Regions from separate parts of the Neorhizobium sp. BETTINA12A genome, predicted to be linked through region 2. Evidence: predicted binding sites of a transcription regulator. Region 2 holds the regulator's gene; each other region holds the start of a gene.
The links. Region 2 encodes LexA, which represses DNA repair genes until DNA is damaged. Its sites were predicted from a motif close to TGTTCNNNNTGTGTTCNG; they were not measured.
Positions count from the first base shown of each region.

Region 1 (4,460 bases), on a different contig from region 2:
TGGCCGGGTTGTTCGGCACCAACTTGCAGATCTTGTCGACCTGGCCATAGGGCATTTCGAGCACGCGGCCGACGTCGCGCAAGGCGGCGCGTGCCTGCAGCGAACCGAAGGTGATGATCTGCGCCACCTGCTCGCGGCCGTATTTCTGCTGCACGTAGCGGATCACCTCTTCGCGGCGATCCTGGCAGAAGTCGATGTCGAAGTCCGGCATCGAGACGCGGTCGGGATTGAGAAAGCGCTCGAACAGCAGCGAGAAACGCAGCGGATCGACGTCGGTAATCGTCAGCGCATAGGCGACCAGCGAACCCGCACCCGAACCACGGCCGGGACCAACCGGGATGCCCTGCTGCTTCGCCCATTTGATGAAATCGGCAACGATCAGGAAGTAGCCCGGGAACTTCATCTTCTCGATGACGCTGAGCTCGAAATCCAGCCGGTCCCGATAATCCTGTTCGGTATAACCGCGCGTCATGCCGAGCGTTGCGATGCGCTCTTCGAGGCCTTCGACGGACTGGCGGCGCAGCTCTTCGGCCTCGGCGCGTTCGGCTTCCGCCGGATCGTCGGTGGCGCCGGTGAAGCGCGGCAGGATCGGATTGCGGGTCTTCAGCACGAAGGAGCAGCGCTGCGCGATCTCGACGGTGTTTTCGAGCGCCTCCGGCAGGTCGGCGAACAGCTTTGCCATTTCGGCGCGGCTCTTCAGATAATGGTCGGGCGTCAGGCGGAAGCGGGTATCGTCCGAGACGATCGCGTTGTGGGCAACCGCCATCAGCGCGTCATGCGCATCGTAATCGGCCTTGGTGGGAAAGAAGGCCTCGTTGGTCGCGACCAGCGGCAGGTCGTGGTCGTAGGCGAGCGTGACGATCTTGTGCTCGTGGCGCCGATCGTAGGCGCCGTGGCGCTGCAGTTCGACATAAAGCCGATCGCCGAATATCTCCTTGAGCTTCAGGAGTCTCGCTTCGGCAAGCGTAGCATTGCCTTCCTTCAGAGCCACGTCGACGGGACCGGTGCCTGCGCCGGTCAGTGCGATCAGCCCCTCGGTGCCGCCGTCCTCCAGCCAGGAGCGGCTGATATGGATGGACTGATGCCCCTCGTCGCCGAGATAGGCGCGGCTGATCAGGTCCACAAGCCGTTCGTAACCGACGGCGTTGGCCGCCAGCACGACGATCGCCGGCAGCTTGGCGAGCTGCTGGTGGCTGTTGCGCCGCTCGTCCGACTGGTCTTCCATATCGATCGACAGCTGGCAGCCGATGATCGGCTGCAGGCCGTCGCCGATTGCCTTCTGGGCGAATTCCAGCGCGACGAACAGATTGTTGGTGTCGGTGATCGCGATCGCCGGCTGATTGTCCGCGATCGCCTTCGAGAGGATCTTCTTGAGCGGCAAGGCGCCTTCAAGAAGCGAATAGGCGGAATGGACGCGCAGGTGAACGAACTGAGGGGTGTCCCCCAGCTTTTCCGATCCCGATTTTACGTCCGCTGTATCTGCCATGCCTGCGCCTTACCCGTTTGATGAAGCGGGAACCATCTCATGAATCAGGCTATTGTCCGGCGCAGGGCTTTGAGAGTCCAGTTCGGATTTCCCTCCTCAACGCCTTTCGGCCGAGGGACCGGCTGGACGTCCGATCACATGGCCATCATGATCATGGAAAGGCTGGCCACGAAGGTGGCGATGGAAGCGAATGCGGCAATGTCACGAAACAGGTCAGTCATCGTCGTCTCCCGTGTTCTCTTATGTTTTTATTTTGTTCTCATTTTGTTTGAGAGTCAATAAAAGAACAGACCGGAAACAAACATATCGCGATATCCTCCCTCACCTGGTAAACAAGGTGTTAACGGCGAGGTTCGGCCGGATCGGCGCATGTGGATACGTCCGGACTGGTGACCATCCGGGCATGAGCAATTTCGGACGGCGCGCTGAAAGCTGCCTCCTCGTAAGATAAGTAATAAGTGACACCTTTCAGCGCCCCGTTCGGCGGTTAATATCCGCGACTTCGGTCCCTCTGCCGTGGCCTTTCCGGACGGTGTTCGTATGACCCATGGCGCCCCATCCGATCTGATCGGAAAGGCTTCCACGGATCTCCGCCGGTTTCTCCGATAGTATCGGTCGGACTTTGAAAAATCCGGCGACACCATCCGGTCAGCCACCATGTGTGCCGCACAAGCACGTCCGGCGCGCGCTTTCGGGCATCAAGAGACGAAGGCTCGGTCCGTTTGCCTTCACCTCTCCCCGTTGTCGCCTGAGGGAGACCATTTTCCGCGAACCCGAACGCCAAGGTTTTGCGTCTTGCCCTTGACGTCCGCGCCGGTCCCGCCTCGCCAGCACGCCTGCCGGTGTATCCGTGACCGAACGGTGAGATTGTAGGCATAGGCTGGGAGGGCGGGGATGAGAGAGGACGTGGATTGGGGTAAGGTATTAAAATGGCTGGGGGAAGTGTTCGGGAGCGTCCTCGCACGGAGGGGGCAGTCCGCATGGAATAAGCCCCTCATCCGCCTACCGGGACCTTCTCCCCGTTCTGACGGGGAGAAGGGACGCAAGCCGCACCGGCCTCGCCTCGATTACTGACGGCGAATGGGCCGCCGGAGAGGAACGGAGAGGTCGCAGCATATCCCTTCTCCCCGTCAGAACGGGGAGAAGGTCCCGGCAGGGGGATGAGGGGCGCTATGGGTGACGGCGCGCTTCTTCACATCTCGACGACTTTGCCGCCCTCGATCGTCACGCGGCGGTCCATGCGGCTGGCGAGGTCGTGGTTGTGGGTGGCGATCAGGGCCGCGAGGCCGGACTGGCGCACCAGGGCTTCCAGCGCGTCAAAGACATAGGATGCAGTCTTCGGGTCGAGATTGCCGGTCGGTTCGTCGGCGAGAAGCACGCGCGGGGCGTTGGCGACGGCGCGGGCGATCGCCACGCGCTGCTGTTCGCCGCCGGAAAGCTCAGAGGGGCGATGTTCGGCGCGGTGGCCGATGCGCATGTAGTCCAGAAGCTGAGCCGCCCGCTCCTTTGCCTCGGCCTTGGAGAGGCCGGCGATCAGCTGCGGCATCATGATGTTCTCAACCGCGGAAAATTCCGGCAGGAGATGGTGGAACTGGTAGACGAAACCGATCTGGTTGCGGCGCATCGCGGTCCGCTCCGCATCGGGAAGTCCGTTGCAGGCATGCCCGGCGAGAAAGACTTCGCCGGCGTCGGGATGTTCGAGCAGGCCGGCGAGATGCAGAAGCGTCGACTTGCCTGTGCCGGACGGGGCGACCAGCGCGACGATCTCGCCGGTCTTCAGGTCGAAATCAGCCCCCTTCAGGATCGAAAGCGTGGTCTCGCCCTGGCCATAGTGACGTTCGACGCCCGAGAGCTGCAAGACGGTTTTGGGTGCCATGAAGGATGTGGGTCCTATTCGTATCGGAGGGCCTGGACAGGATCGAGCCGGGAGGCTCGCCAGGCCGGAAGGATGGTCGCGATGAAGGAAAGAACGAGCGCCATCATGACCACCGAGAAGGTCTCGCCAAAGCTCATCTCCGCCGGCAGCTGGCTGAGGAAATAGAGTTGCGGATCAAAGAGGATGGTACCCGAGACCCAGGAGAAGAACTGGCGGATGGATTCGACGTTGAGACAGACGAGCACGCCGAGCAGGACGCCGGCGAACGTTCCGACGATGCCGATCGCCGCCCCGGTCATGAAGAAGATACGCATGATCGCACCCGCCCCCGCACCCATGGTGCGCAGGATGGCGATATCGCTGCCCTTGTCTTTCACCAGCATGATCAGGCCGGAGATGATGTTGAGCGCCGCCACCAGCACGATCAGGGTCAGGATCATGAACATGACGTTACGCTCCACCTGAAGCGCGGAAAAGAAGGTCTGGTTGCGCTGGCGCCAGTCGGTGATGAAGATCTGGCGGCCCGCCGCCGCCTCGATCTTCGGGCGCAGGTCGTCGATATTATCCGGATTGTCGACGAACAGCTCGATCGACTGGACGAGGCCTTCGGCATTAAAATAGAGCTGCGATTCCTCGAGCGGCATATAGATGATCGTCGCATCGTATTCCGACATGCCGATCTCGAAAATGCCGGAGACCGGATAGGATTTGACGCGTGGATTGACGCCCATCGGCGTCACGTCGCCTTCCGGCGAGATCAGCGTGATCTGGTCACCAGCGGAGAGGCCGAGTTGGGCGGCGAGCCGGGAGCCGACCAGTACGCCCTGCCCCGAAGCAAAGCCGACCATGTTGCCCGATTTGACGTTGCCGGCGACTTCGGACAGTTTTTCGAGATCTTCCGGGCGAACGCCGCGCACCAACGCGCCGGAACCCGCGCCGCCGCGGCCCGATGCCAGCGTCTGGCCTTCGACCAGCGGCAGCGCCATCCGCACACCCGGCACGGCCGCAAATTTCTGAGTGAGCTCGGCGTAGTCGGTGAGCGGTCCGTCGATCGGCTGGACGATCATGTGACCGTTGATGCCGAGGATGCGCGAGATG
Region 1 is NZ_JALBGW010000135.1:2,752-7,211, forward strand. Features, by position in the region: gene dnaE (DNA polymerase III subunit alpha) at 1-1,486, opposite strand, end outside; gene MOV61_RS23150 (ABC transporter ATP-binding protein) at 2,679-3,362, opposite strand; gene MOV61_RS23155 (lipoprotein-releasing ABC transporter permease subunit) at 3,377-4,460, opposite strand, start outside.
Region 1: a site for LexA is predicted at 1,730-1,747, ahead of dnaE (DNA polymerase III subunit alpha). Genes of this name have one in related genera too.

Region 2 (4,460 bases):
CGCAAAGCAGCACATTCGGATTGCCGCTCTGGGTGAACTTCGCAAGCACGTTCTTCATGTCCCAAGGCGCCAGGAACTGGCCCTTCTTGACGTTGATGACGCGGCCGGTCCTGGCCGCCGCAATAAGCAGGTCGGTCTGGCGGCAGAGGAAGGCCGGGATCTGCAGGATGTCGACCGTCTCGGCCACGACGGCGCACTGCTCTTCCGTGTGAATGTCGGTCAGAACCGGGAAGCCGAACTCTTTCTTGAGGTCGGCAAAGATTTCCATGGCGGTTTCGAGCCCGAGGCCGCGCTTGCCGGAAATCGACGTGCGGTTGGCCTTGTCGTAGGAGGACTTGTAGACGAGGCCGATGCCGAGCTTGCTGCAGAGTTCCTTCAACGCGCCTGCCATCATGAAGGCGTGGTCGCGGCTTTCCATCTGGCAGGGACCGGCGATCAGCGACAGTTTTGCGTTCTGCGCGAAAACCACCTTGCCGCCTCCTTCGCCGACGGAGACGCTGGAGTTTGCGGTAACTTCCATGATCTATTCCTCGAAGCCGAACAAAACACCCTGGCCGGGCGCCGCCGAGACGAGAACACGGCCCTCCCGGCGGACGAATGCGACGTCATTAGCAGCAAGGGTGATCTCTGTCACGGCAAGATCGGCGGTTTTGAAGATGACCGCCCGGCCGCGCAGTCCTTCGGCGCCCGGGGTCGGCTGAACCGCAAATTCCGCCTCGAGCTCCCGATCCTGCAGGATCCGGATGCGGGCATTGGCCGCGGCAAGCTGGAGCGGTGCAGCCTCCGGCGCGGCCTTGGTCAGCAGCACCTGTTCGACCAGCGGAGCGAAATCGGCAGGTGTCGGGGCCGACAGGATGATTTCGCTCAGGCCGGTGACGGTATTGGCATGCCGCTCCAGCTCGCGGTCGGCAGGCAGCGGGTTGATGCGCTGGCAGGAAAACAGGAAGAACTCGGGCGCGCGGTCATCGCCGGCGAATGCCAGCCGGAAGCTCGCCTGCGTCTCGGAACCGTCGGCCAGGATCATGCCGCGGGAAAATTCCAGCACGTCGCCTGCCGAAACGCCGCGCATCTTGAAACGCGCATGATCGGCCATCGCATCGCGGGTCGCGACAACGAGAGCGGAAAAGCCCTGCCGGTTGGACGTCTTGCGGAAGGCGAGATCGCGAGCCGTGAAAACGTTGCCGCGCTTTGCCGCAACACCCGCATGGCGTCGGTTGGCAAGAGCCAGCGGCTCCAGGTAGGTCCCATCCGAGAAGAACACGCAAGCATTGGCGGTGCCGAAAGGATGAAAAGCATCCGGCGCAACTGTAAAACCGAGCTCCGTGAGCCGGGAACGCGCAGCGGTAAGTCCCGCCACCGGCAGCACGAGATGATCGATCGGTCTTGCGTTCACGCGAGGGCCCCCTGAATTGGAATCGCAAAGCTACTTTGGCAGCGGGCTGGCGCCGCGCAAGTGGTGTGACACCAGATATCTGGCACGCATCTATGAAGAAAAAATCATCATACTTCACAGAAATTTAGGGACTTGCGGAACACATATGGAACATATAGTGTCCGTTCTGGATTTGTTTCCGACTCTGAGGGTGCCAAAAGATGCTCACGCGCAAACAACAGGAATTGCTTCTGTTCATTCACGAACGCATGAAAGAATCCGGTATCCCGCCGTCATTCGACGAAATGAAGGACGCGCTCGACCTTGCGTCCAAGTCCGGAATCCATCGTCTGATCACGGCGCTCGAGGAGCGCGGCTTCATCCGCCGCCTGCCGAACCGGGCCCGCGCGCTGGAAGTCATCAAGCTCCCGGAAGCCTATTCGCCGAGCATTCAGCCGCGGCGCGGTTTTTCGCCCAGCGTCATCGAGGGCAGCCTCGGCAAACCGCAGCCGGCCGCAGCACCTCAGAAACTCGCGGCCAACGATGGCTCGTCGAACGCCACGACCGTTCCCGTCATGGGCCGCATCGCCGCCGGCGTGCCGATCTCGGCGATCCAGAACAACACGCACGACATCTCCGTGCCGGCCGAGATGCTCGGCTCCGGCGAGCATTACGCGCTGGAGGTCAAGGGCGATTCGATGATCGAGGCAGGCATTCTCGATGGCGACACCGTGATCATTCGCAACGGCACGACGGCCAATCCCGGCGACATCATCGTGGCGCTGGTGGACGATGAGGAAGCGACGCTGAAGCGTTTTCGCCGCCGCGGCGCCTCGATCGCGCTCGAAGCCGCCAACCCCGCCTACGAGACCCGCATTTTCGGGCCTGACCGGGTGAAGATCCAGGGCAAGCTCGTCGGCCTCATCCGCCGTTATCACTGATTAGCTGCCGGAGCGGTTCCGGCAACGCGTTGTCGAAACTCTGGCTTCGCCAATCGTAGTGGCGGTGCCTAGTCCAGGGCCGGTCCTCGGCCGCCATTGCGGCACGGACCTCCCAGCGTCGCATGTCGCCCGTGCCGTTCAGCGAAATCTCCAGCGCGCCGGTCTTTCTAAGCGTCGCGCCATTGATCATCAGTCCGCCGGACCGGCATCGGTCGAAACGTGCCCGCGGGGCGATGACAAGATCGGCGGCGTCGCAGGCAGCGCCGGCGTAACGGCCGTCTTCTACGGCCACGATGATGGCATTGCCCGTGCTTGCGGCGCACCAGGCCTTAGGCTCGCAGGTGAAGCGGTCGGAAGTCACCTGGCTTATTCGCAACCTCACTGTTTCGAGTTCCGCCGAGGTCAACTCGCGGCGCTTATCGTTTTTTGCGCCTGCTGGTTTGCGGTCGGGCGGCTTGTCCCTGGCCGGCGACATGTCCGGTTTGGTCGGGTCGCCGAGCAGAAGCGCCCTCTTCCACTGGTCGTAGATGAAATCAGGCGGGCGGGTGCGGTTGGTGGAAACCCGTTCCCCGTTTACGAGCGCCACCATTGTCCCGTCTTCCGAGACCAATATATCCGCCAGAGGCGTCGATCGCTCATGCCAGGAAAGCAGCAGAGCGGTCACCATCAGCGGCGGACCGATCAGCCTTAGCTTCGTCCTGAGCAGGGTCAGCAGCAGGAAGCCTGCCGTTGAGACCGTCAGGAACCATGGATGCTGGCGGCCTATCCCGACATCGCCACCCCAGGCAGCCACGTGCCCGGCAATAGCGATCACCGCTTCCAGGCCAAGGCCCATGAGCTTCATGAAGGGAGCATCAAGGCCGAAGGGCATCAGTAGCATGCCGACCAGACCGGCCGGCATCACCACGAAGGAGATGATCGGCATGGCTGCCAGGTTTGCGGCGAGGCCATAGGTGGCGATGCGATGGAAATGCTCGACCGAAAACATCGCGGTCGAAACGCCGCCGATCAGCGAGGTGACGAAGACGCCGGCTGCGAAATTCCACGATGCCAGGATCGGCATCACCATGCGGTGGCGGAACGGCAGAGGCTGAGGATCGCGGCCCTCGGCCCTCTGTTTCCAGAGCGCGTAACCGGCGACCAGGGCAACGGTGGCGGCAAACGACATCTGGAAGCTCGGCCCGAGCATTTCCGAGGGCGACATGGCGATGATGACGAGCGCGGACAGCGCCACATTGTGCAGGCTGATCGACGGTCGGTCGAAGAGGACGGCAACCAGCATGATTGCCATCATGATGTAGGCCCGCTCGGCCGAAACGCCGAAACCGGAGATCAGGTAATAGGCGGTGACCATTATCAGGGCGCCGAGTGCGGCGATCTTCTTCACCGGATAGGCGTGGCCGAAGCCCATAAAGACCGCGAGCACGGTCCGCACGCCGACGAAGAAGATACCGGCGGCGAGCGCCATGTTCAGTCCGGAAATGGCGACGATATGGGCTAATCCCGAAAGCCGTAAAGCTTCGGTCGTTCCCTTGGAGATTGCCCGGCGTTCGTCCGTCACGATTGCCGCGGCAAAGGCGCCGGAATCTCCCGGCACGGTCTCGCGGATACGGGTGGCGATTGCGCTGCGGAGATCGAAAAGCCGGCTTTCGATGTCGGCAATCCAGCTCCGGGTCGACGGACCGGCAGCCTGTTTTTTCGGCGCTCCATAAAAAAATCCGACCGCGCCGATGCCGTCGAAATAGGAGGAGAAGGCAAAGTCGTTGAGGCCAGGCAGTGCAGGTCCGGAGGGTGGTGAAAGGCGCGCGCGGCCGCTGATCGTCTCGCCGATCTGGGCGGGCTCATGTCGAGACCTTGCAAGCAGCGATACACGCTCCGGCGGGCGCCTGACTTCCGGATTGGATGTCCGGTCGATAAGGACGACATAGCGCCAACGGCCCTGGGCATCGATCTCCCTGCGCTCGACCACGCCGGCAAGTTCGGTTGTCACCGGCGTATCGAGAACGACGGTGGACCGCCGCCACGTCTCGAACTGTGCCAGCATCATGCCGCCCAGAAAGAGCGCGACACCGAGCGGCAAGAGATGGATCGTGCCGGAGCGGTGGCGCGAGACGATCACGAAGATCGTACATACGCAAAAAACGAGG
Region 2 is NZ_JALBGW010000018.1:164-4,623, forward strand. Features, by position in the region: partial or broken gene kdsA (3-deoxy-8-phosphooctulonate synthase) at 1-520, opposite strand, end outside; gene MOV61_RS07765 (VOC family protein) at 524-1,393, opposite strand; gene lexA (transcriptional repressor LexA) at 1,594-2,313, shown strand; gene MOV61_RS07775 (ComEC/Rec2 family competence protein) at 2,294-4,460, opposite strand, start outside.

Region 3 (4,460 bases), on a different contig from region 2:
GCTGCGGCAGCACGACGCGCCGGAAAACGGCGAAAGGCGCCAGCCCGAGCGATGCCGCCTGGTCCTCAAGCGCCGGGTCGAGCAGCCGGAAGGCGGCCGAAAGCGGAAGATAGAGAAACGGAAAATAGGCGACGACCGAGATCGCCACGCCGGCGGGAAGGCCGTTGAAACCGGGCCACATTCCGATCCAGGCATAGGAATGCACGAAGGCCGGCACGGCAAGCGGCGTGACGCAGAGCCAGGACCAGAAACGCGCGCCCGGCAGGTCGCTGCGCTCGGTCAGCCAGGCGAGCGAAACGCCAAGCACGGCGCAGATCGGAATGGTGAAGACGACGAGCAGGACGGTATTGGCCAGCAGCTCGCCGACCCGCGAGCGGAAGATCAGCTGCGAGGCCATCTCCCAGCCGGTCACCGCCGCCGCCCACAACACGAAGCCGAGCGGCAGGAGCGCCAGCAAAGCCACCACGACCGCGATCGTCAGCGTCCAGAACGATGCCGCCGGCAGGCGGTGTCGCGGCGCGATGGAGATCCGGGTATCTGTGGTGGAAGTCATTGACGGTCCGAAAATACGAGACATCGCAGGTACGCCCTGCGATGTCTCCATGCAACTGTTATCGACCGCTTTTAGAGCAGGCCGGCGGCGGTCATCATGTCGGTGACCTTTGCGTTGTTGAGGGTCGAGGGCTCGACCTTCGGGGCCTGTAGGTCGGCGATCGGGGTCAGCATCTTGTTGGAAGCCTCGCCCTTGCCGACGGCATATTCAAAGGAGGTGCCATCGCGCAGGACCTTCTGGCCGCCCTTGCCGGTAACCCACTTCAGGAAGGCCTGGGCCTGTTCCTTGTGTTTCGAGGAGGCGAGGACGCCGCCGCCTGAGATCGACACGAAAGCGCCCGGATCCTGGTTCTTGAAATAATGCATGCCGACGTTCTTGGTGTTTTCGCCGGTCTTCGCCACGTCGCCGAAATAGTAGTAGTGATAGATCAGCGCGCCTTCGAACTGGCCGGCATTGACTGCCTTCATCGCCGTCGAATTGCCGCGGATCGGGGTCGCATTTTCCTTCATACCCTTCAGCCAGGCAGCGGTCGCTTCCTCGCCCTTGAGCTGCAGCAGCGCGCCGACGATCGCCTGGAAATCGGCGCCCGACGGAGAAGCCGTCCAGCGGCCCTTCCATTCCGGCTTGGCAAGGTCGAGCATCGACTTCGGTAGCTTGTCTTCCGTCAGCTTGGTCTTGTCATAGGCAAAAACCGTCGAGCGGGCAGCGATGCCGACCCAGTTGCCGTTGGCCGGATGGAAGCCCGGCAGAACCTGGTCGAGCGTCGCCTTGTCGATCGGTGCGAACAGGCCCTTGCCGTCCACCAGCGCCATGGCCGGCGAGTTTTCGGTGAGGAACACGTCGGCCGGCGAATTGGCGCCTTCCTGCACGATCTGGTTGGCGATTTCGAGGTCGCCGCCCTGGCGGATGGTAACGACGATGCCGGTCTCTTCCGTGAAGGCCTGCGCCCATTCCTTGGTCAGCCCCTCGTGCTGGGCATTATAGATGGTCAGGCTATCCTTGACCTGCGCCGAAGCCGGCGAGGAAAGAGCGAGAACAGAAACAGCCAGGGCAACGCCCGCAGCCAAGGTGAACGAAGTTTTCAAGATCGCCTCCGCAAGAGAGTCAGGAATTTGACGAGGCCGTCATAACCAAAGCAGAGATTTGTGGTCAAGTTTATTTCGAGAGGCCACATAACAAAAACGTGATTTACGTTTGAAATACAAACAGATACAGGGCCGGAAGCGAATTGGTCGCAGCACCAGCCCTTGGAACGCAATTGCACTTGGGCGGAAATACCGCCGCCAGCATGATCGCAATGTTCCGGCACGCATGCAAGTTGGTGACTTGCCGCATGCACGGCAATGCCGATTTCCGCGTAGGCGCACGAATCAGCTATGGCTAATTCGAACACATCGGGAACGGGCATGGCTGTTGCTTATCTGGAAAAGCTGAATGACGCGCAGCGGCGCGCGGTGGAGCACGGCTCGGACGTCCCCAAGGGCGGCCCGGCCGGGCCTTTGCTGGTCATCGCCGGTGCCGGTTCCGGCAAGACCAACACGCTCGCCCACCGCGTCGCGCACCTGATCGTCTCGGGCGCCGATCCGCGACGCATCCTGCTGATGACCTTTTCCCGCCGCGCCGCTTCCGAAATGAGCCGCCGCGTCGAGCGCATCTGCGCGCAGGTTCTGGGCGCCAATGCCGGCATCATGACCGACGCGCTCTCCTGGGCCGGCACCTTCCACGGCATCGGCGCCCGCCTGCTGCGCCTCTACGCCGAACAGATCGGCCTCGACCACGACTTCACCATCCACGACCGGGAAGATTCCGCCGACCTGATGAACCTCGTGCGTCACGAACTCGGCTTCTCGAAGACCGAGAACCGGTTTCCGACCAAAGGCACCTGCCTGCAGATCTACTCCCGAGCGGTGAATTCGGAAACGCCTCTGGACGAGGTGCTGAAACTCTATTTCCCCTGGTGCTCCGCCTGGGAAAAGCAGCTGCGCGAACTGTTCGCCTCCTATGTCGAGGCCAAGCAGGCCCAGAACGTGCTGGATTACGATGACCTCCTGCTCTACTGGGCGCAGATGATGAGCGAGCCGGCGATTGCGCAGGATGTCGGCGGCCGTTTCGACCACGTCCTCGTCGACGAATACCAGGACACCAACCGGCTGCAATCGTCGATCCTGATGGCGATGAAACCCGGCGGTATCGGCCTCACCGTCGTCGGCGACGATGCGCAGTCGATCTATTCCTTCCGCGCAGCGACGATCCGCAACATCCTCGATTTCCCGAACACGTTCGATCCGCCGGCCAACATCGTCACGCTCGACCGCAATTACCGCTCGACCAATACGATTCTGGCCGCCGCCAACGGCGTCATCGATCTCGCCCGCGAGCGTTTTACCAAGAACCTCTGGACCGAGCGCCAGTCGGAAGAGCGCCCCCGCCTCGTTGCCGTCAAGGACGAGGCCGAACAGGCCAATTACATCGTCGAAAAGATCCTCGAAAACCGCGAAACCGGCATGACTTTGAAACAGCAGGCGGTGCTGTTCCGCTCCTCCCATCATTCCGGCCCGCTGGAAGTCGAGCTCACCCGCCGCAACATCCCATTTGTGAAATTCGGCGGCCTGAAATTCCTCGACAGCGCCCATGTCAAGGACATGCTGGCGGCGCTGCGCTTCGCCCAGAACCCGCGCGACCGGGTCGCCGGTTTCCGGCTGATGCAGCTCATCCCCGGCATCGGTCCGCAGACGGCCGGAAAGATCCTCGATGTGATCGCCACCGACCCCGAACCGCTCGCAGCCCTCCAGGAAATCCCCGCTCCGCCACGTTCCGGTGCCGACTGGCCGGCCTTCGTCGACATGCTCGCCGCCGTCCGCAAAGGCCAGGGCTGGCCGTCCGAAATCGGCCTCGCCCGTCTCTGGTACGAACCGCATCTCATTCGAATTCACGAGGACGCCGAAACCCGCAAGGCCGACCTTTTGCAGCTCGAGCAGATCGCCTCTGGCTATACCTCCCGTGAACGCTTCCTTACCGAACTGACGCTCGATCCGCCGGATGCGACCAGCGCCGAATCCGGCACGCCTCTGCTCGACGAGGATTATCTGATCCTCTCGACCATCCATTCGTCGAAGGGTCAGGAATGGCGCTCGGTCTTTCTTCTGAACTGCGTCGACGGCTGCATCCCCTCCGACCTCGGCGTCGGCTCGACCGCCGAGGTCGAGGAGGAACGCCGCCTCCTCTACGTCGCGATGACGCGGGCCAAGGACCACCTGCATCTGATGACGCCGCAGCGTTTCTTCGTGCACGGCCAGGCGTCGCAAGGCGACCGCCATGTCTATGCCGCCCGCACCCGCTTCATCCCGGCGACGCTGCTGCAATTCTTCGAAACCGCCGCCTGGCCGGTCGCCGCCCAGATGACCGACGCCGAACGGCAGGCCCGCCACCAGGTCCGCATCGACGTCACCGCCCGCATGCGCGGCATGTGGCGGTAACAAAACTGTCCTAAGACTCGCCAGCAATCTGCCCCGGAACCGGACGAATTCTTATGGAAAAAATCGCAGTCTTCGACGGGCATAACGATGCGGTCCAGTTCATGCTGGACTATAAGCCTGCGGGTCGGGACTTCCTCATCCGGTCGGAGACCGGCCATCTCGATCTTCCCCGCGCGATCGAAGGGCACCTGGTCGGCGGATTGTTTGCGCTGCATGCCTATCCGGAGCGCAAGCCGGAAAACGATCTGACGGTCACCAATGATGGTTACGAGGTTCGTTATGCCGACGCCCTGGAGGAGGGTTATGCCCGCCGGCTGATCGACGCCCAGCTTGCCGCCATCAATCTGTTGATCCGCCGCTCAAGTGGCCGGATGCGCCTCGCGACCAATGTCGGCAGCATCGAGACCGCCCGGGCGGAATCCGCCTTCGCG
Region 3 is NZ_JALBGW010000134.1:7,424-11,883, reverse strand. Features, by position in the region: partial or broken gene MOV61_RS23135 (iron ABC transporter permease) at 1-553, opposite strand, end outside; gene MOV61_RS23130 (iron ABC transporter substrate-binding protein) at 625-1,638, opposite strand; gene MOV61_RS23125 (ATP-dependent helicase) at 1,960-4,029, shown strand; gene MOV61_RS23120 (dipeptidase) at 4,083-4,460, shown strand, end outside.
Region 3: a site for LexA is predicted at 1,939-1,956, ahead of MOV61_RS23125 (ATP-dependent helicase). Genes of this name have one in related genera too.

Region 4 (4,460 bases), on a different contig from region 2:
GCAGCGCCATTGGCCGCGCCTTTGCAGTTATGAGCGCCGCAATCTCGGTTTCGGCTGCCGTTGAAAACCATCGTCGTCCGAGCAACGTCGACCTGACCACCCTCGGCATCGATCCGAAGGCTTTCGATCGTCTCGGCTAATCCGTCTTTCCCGCCTTATCCGGCCGGGAGGGGGTGTCGTATCTCAGCCTAAAGTATATGTCTTTGCGAGATACCCGCGGCAACTGTCCGTTAACCATAGATATCCTATATTCCCCTAATATTCGGGAGATGTGGATTTGGTCGGACAGGTTGTCAGGGAAGAAGTGCCGTCTGAGCCCGTGGCTGTCGACGGCGAGGCGTTGAAGCGATCCGTCGCCAAGCTTGCAAACGAGGCTTCCGCGCTCGGCCTTCATCTGGTCGATATCGCCGGCGCCATCCAGGATACGGCGACGCAATCCTCGGAACATGCGAAATTGCTTGGTCGCCTGACCCAGTCCGCTCAATCGATCGCGGACGCCAATGGCCATGTTGCCCGTTCCCTCCAGGAATCCGACAAGCTGACCGCGAACGCTCGCAAGGTGCTCGGCGAGCAGGCTGAGCAGCTTTCCGGCTCGATCACGGCGATCGATCACATGGTGCACGCCTCCCAGGAAATCGGCGCCGAGATCAAGCTGTTTTCCACGGCGCTCGGAGACGTTGGTCGTTTGGCGGACGCGATCGGCATGATCGCCCGGCAGACGAACCTCCTGGCGCTGAATGCCGCGATCGAAGCGGCCCGTGCGGGCGAAGCCGGCAAGGGTTTTGCGGTTGTCGCCGCGGAAGTGCGGGCGCTTTCGTTACAGACTTCCCAGACCACAAGTTCGATCCAGGTCACGCTCGATCAACTGAACAGCCGCATCGATCGGCTGGTGACGGCCGGCGAAGGCGCCAGCCAGTCGGCCGAGGGCGTCAAGACGACCGCGATGAAGGTCCAGGGCTCATTCAAGGGCGTCGAAGGCGTCATGACCCAGATCCTCGACAACGCGTCTTCGCTTGCCGGGACCACCGAGACCGTCGACCGGCAATGCGGCGAGTTCGCCTCTTCGATCGCTTCCGCCGCAAGCGCGATCCTGAAATCCAACGACCAGCTGCAGCAGACCTCTTCCCGCGTCGGCGAGGTGGTGACGATTTCCGAACGGATGATCCAGACGACGGCGAGCGTCGGCATCGAGACGCCGGACAGCCCCCATATCCGCGCCGTGATGGCCTATGCCGCCGAGGTTTCGTCCGTCTTCGAGGCGGCCGTCAAATCCGGCCGCATCGATCTTGGCGCCCTGTTCGATCGGCAATACGCGGCGATCCCCGGCAGCGATCCCGTGCAATACATGACGCGCTTTACGGAGTTCACCGACGCCGTCCTGCCGCCGATCCAGGAACAAGCAGCCGAAAGCGACCCGCAGGTGGCATTTTGTGCGGCCATCGACGAAAACGGCTATCTGCCGACCCATAATCGAAAATTTTCGCAGCGCCAGCGTCCCGGCGACGTGACCTGGAATACCGCCAACTGCCGCAACCGGCGCATCTTCAACGACCGTGTCGGCCTGGCGGCCGGTCGCAACAAGGAACCTTTCCTGCTGCAGACCTACCGTCGAGACATGGGCGGCGGCCAGTTCGTGCTGATGAAGGACATTTCCGCTCCGATCACCGTCAACGGGCGTCACTGGGGTGGGCTGCGCCTCGCGATCAAGGTCTGATATCGGCGGGTGGCGTTGCGTCACCCCGCGTAGGCAGCGTCCAGTTTGGCAATTTCGATCTTTTTCATCGAGAACATGGCCTGCATGACACGACTGGCGCGGGCGTTGTCGCTATCCGTCAGCATTGTCGCCATCCTGGCATAGTTGACCTGCCAGACGAGGCCGAAACGATCCGTCAGCCATCCGCAGGGCTGCTGCTGGCCACCTTCGACGAGCTTGCCGTAATAATGGTCGATCTCATCCTGCGTCTCGCAATGGACAAGGAAGGAAACCGCGCCGTTGAACTTCGCCAAAGGTCCGCCGTTGATCGCGGCAAAGCTCTGCCCTTCGAGTTCGAAGCCCATCGCCATCACCGAACCTTTCAAGCCAGGACCGGCGTCGCCAAAGCGCGAGACATCGGTGATCTTTGAATTGTCGAATATCGAGACATAGAAATTGACCGCTTCTTCGGCGTCGTTCTCGAACCAGAGATGGGGCACGATTTTATGTTTCTGGATGACCAATTGCTCTCTCCTGGTAATGGGTGACCGGCCACAGGACGCCCGCGCTCCCGTCGGCCCGACATGTTCACGAAATTCTTTTCCGTCAAATCGTCATGCGGAGCTGTTCTGGCCGCATCGGATAAGCAGGGGCATTCGGATCGAAACTCCATCTCCCGAATTCCTCGTGCCGGGTTTCGCCATAATGGCTGTAGACCAGCATGAATTCCCCGGCGATCCAGGCGTAGTTCCGCTCGATAGGCATGGGTTCAATTCGGCCGCAGCCATAGATCAGCGTCACATGCGGGGCGGCGTCCGCCATCCAGACATTCGGTAGGTTGTGTCGGGTGAGGGCATGACGCAGCATCTGCGCGAACTGATTGACAATCGGATTACCCTTGGCGCGATACAGGGCGAGGTGACGCCTGTCTCCGAACAGGCCGCTGCTGTCGAGGGTGATCGGAATAGGCCTTGCCCGGATACCGGCCATGACCATCCTGGTTGCCTCGATAAGCGTCGCGGGCGGCTCATCGAACTCTTCCATGCAAAGCAGGCTCATATGAAGAAGATCGGCGGGATAGGCATCGCGAGTATTCTGGTTTGTCGCGTGAATCATGGCATCGCCATGCATGATGAGACCGAGGGGAGCGGAAGGCTTGAGCACGAACATCAGCTTGCTCTTCCGTCGTTCTGGCCGGTTGGGTAGCTGCCAGCTCTCGCCAAAGGGAAACGAGAGCTGGCTAGCGTGCTTGCGCAAGCTCATCTTGCTACCGTCATAGTAATGCGACCTCATGCCGTTGAATGATTTTTAGCGAGACTCCTTGGATGAGTAAAGAACAAATGCGGAACAATTGCAATCATGGTTAACTTGCGAGCCGCTCCGGCACCGGCTTTAGCGGATAAGCCTGCCAGAAGAAGCTGTCGGCCGCCGCCTGGTCCTCCTCAAGTTCAGCGGGTTTTCGGCGCGCGTTCGACGGCGCGCTGGGTGAGCGCCCTGTCGCCGGTCTCGTCCGTCGCAATCATGGTCAGGGCGGAAATTTTCCAGCTGCCGTTAACCTTGGCGAGCTCGTAGCGGTAACTGCCGATCAGCACCCAGAGATCGGTTCCGATGCGATGGGTCGCCTGGAAATCGGCCTCGGCGGTCGCCTTCTCGCCTTGTAAGCCCGTGATCGTATGATTGGTCACGAGATGCCGCGTCTCGTCGAAACCCGGCAGGAAACCGGACCATTGCCGGATCACTTCATCGGCCGGTTGGGCAATCGGCTTGCCGCCCCAGAGGCTCGTATAGTCAAGCGTCACCTCGTCGGCGAAGGCGCGACGTACCCGATCCCATTGATGCCGGTCGGCGCCGGCGGCGATATCGATGATCGTGTCGATGATCGCCGCACGGTCCTCGGGATCGATCTGCCGGATCGCATTGACGCGGGTGAAATGCGCTGCCGCGGCGTCCGCCGCAATCGTCACCGGCTCCGATCGGTCGTAGAAGTCGAACTGACTGATACCGTCGAGCCAGAGTTCCGATTTCTCGCCCGGCAGCAGCGCGTAAAACGCATGCGCACCCTGCGGCACGGCAGCTCCCTCCGAATGAACGATCAAGGTCGGCTTGTCGAGCTTTGCCCCGAGAGAAACGGAATCATAGGTCAGCCACGGCTCCCAGGAGGCGAGGTTGAAGCGGTTGTCATATTGCGGGATAAGGCCGCGATTGGCCTCCGTGTAATAGGGGACCTGATACATGAGCGAGGCCTTGTCGGTCGTGCTGGCGGCAGTGACGATCCTTGGTTCGCCCCGGCGCTCCGAAGCCACCGCCTCGCGTGACGTGGCGATCAGCTTGGAAACGCCGTCCGGCCCGCCATAGACCTGCTCGACGATCTGTCGGTTGTGCAGCCATGGTGCGACCAATGCGATGGCGGCGAAATTGCCATTGCCCGTCGCCGCCGCTGCCATGTATCCCGCCGACGCGCAGATGCCGAGCCCGTTGATGTTGGCCGCATCCACTTCCGGCAGTGTCGCCATGAATGCGGCCGCGGCAGCGATGTCGCCGGTCTTTTCGGCCGGATCCTCCTTGAAGCGGATTTCACCGCCCGACTGTCCCCAGCCGCGATGATCGAAGGCGAGTGCGGCAAAACCGCGGTCCGCCATTTCGCGGGCATAGAGGCCGGACATCTGCTCCTTGATGGAGGTCCAGGCGCCGCTAACCACCACGCCTGGACGTTTCTCACCGGCTCTGTAGTCCGGTGGCAGATAGAGCGTGCCGGCGAGCGCCGCGC
Region 4 is NZ_JALBGW010000027.1:41,742-46,201, reverse strand. Features, by position in the region: gene MOV61_RS10350 (hypothetical protein) at 1-140, shown strand, start outside; gene MOV61_RS10345 (methyl-accepting chemotaxis protein) at 278-1,714, shown strand; gene MOV61_RS10340 (VOC family protein) at 1,735-2,217, opposite strand; gene MOV61_RS10335 (2'-5' RNA ligase family protein) at 2,300-2,863, opposite strand; gene MOV61_RS10330 (nuclear transport factor 2 family protein) at 3,142-4,460, opposite strand, start outside.
Region 4: a site for LexA is predicted at 3,026-3,043, ahead of MOV61_RS10335 (2'-5' RNA ligase family protein). Genes of this name have one in related genera too.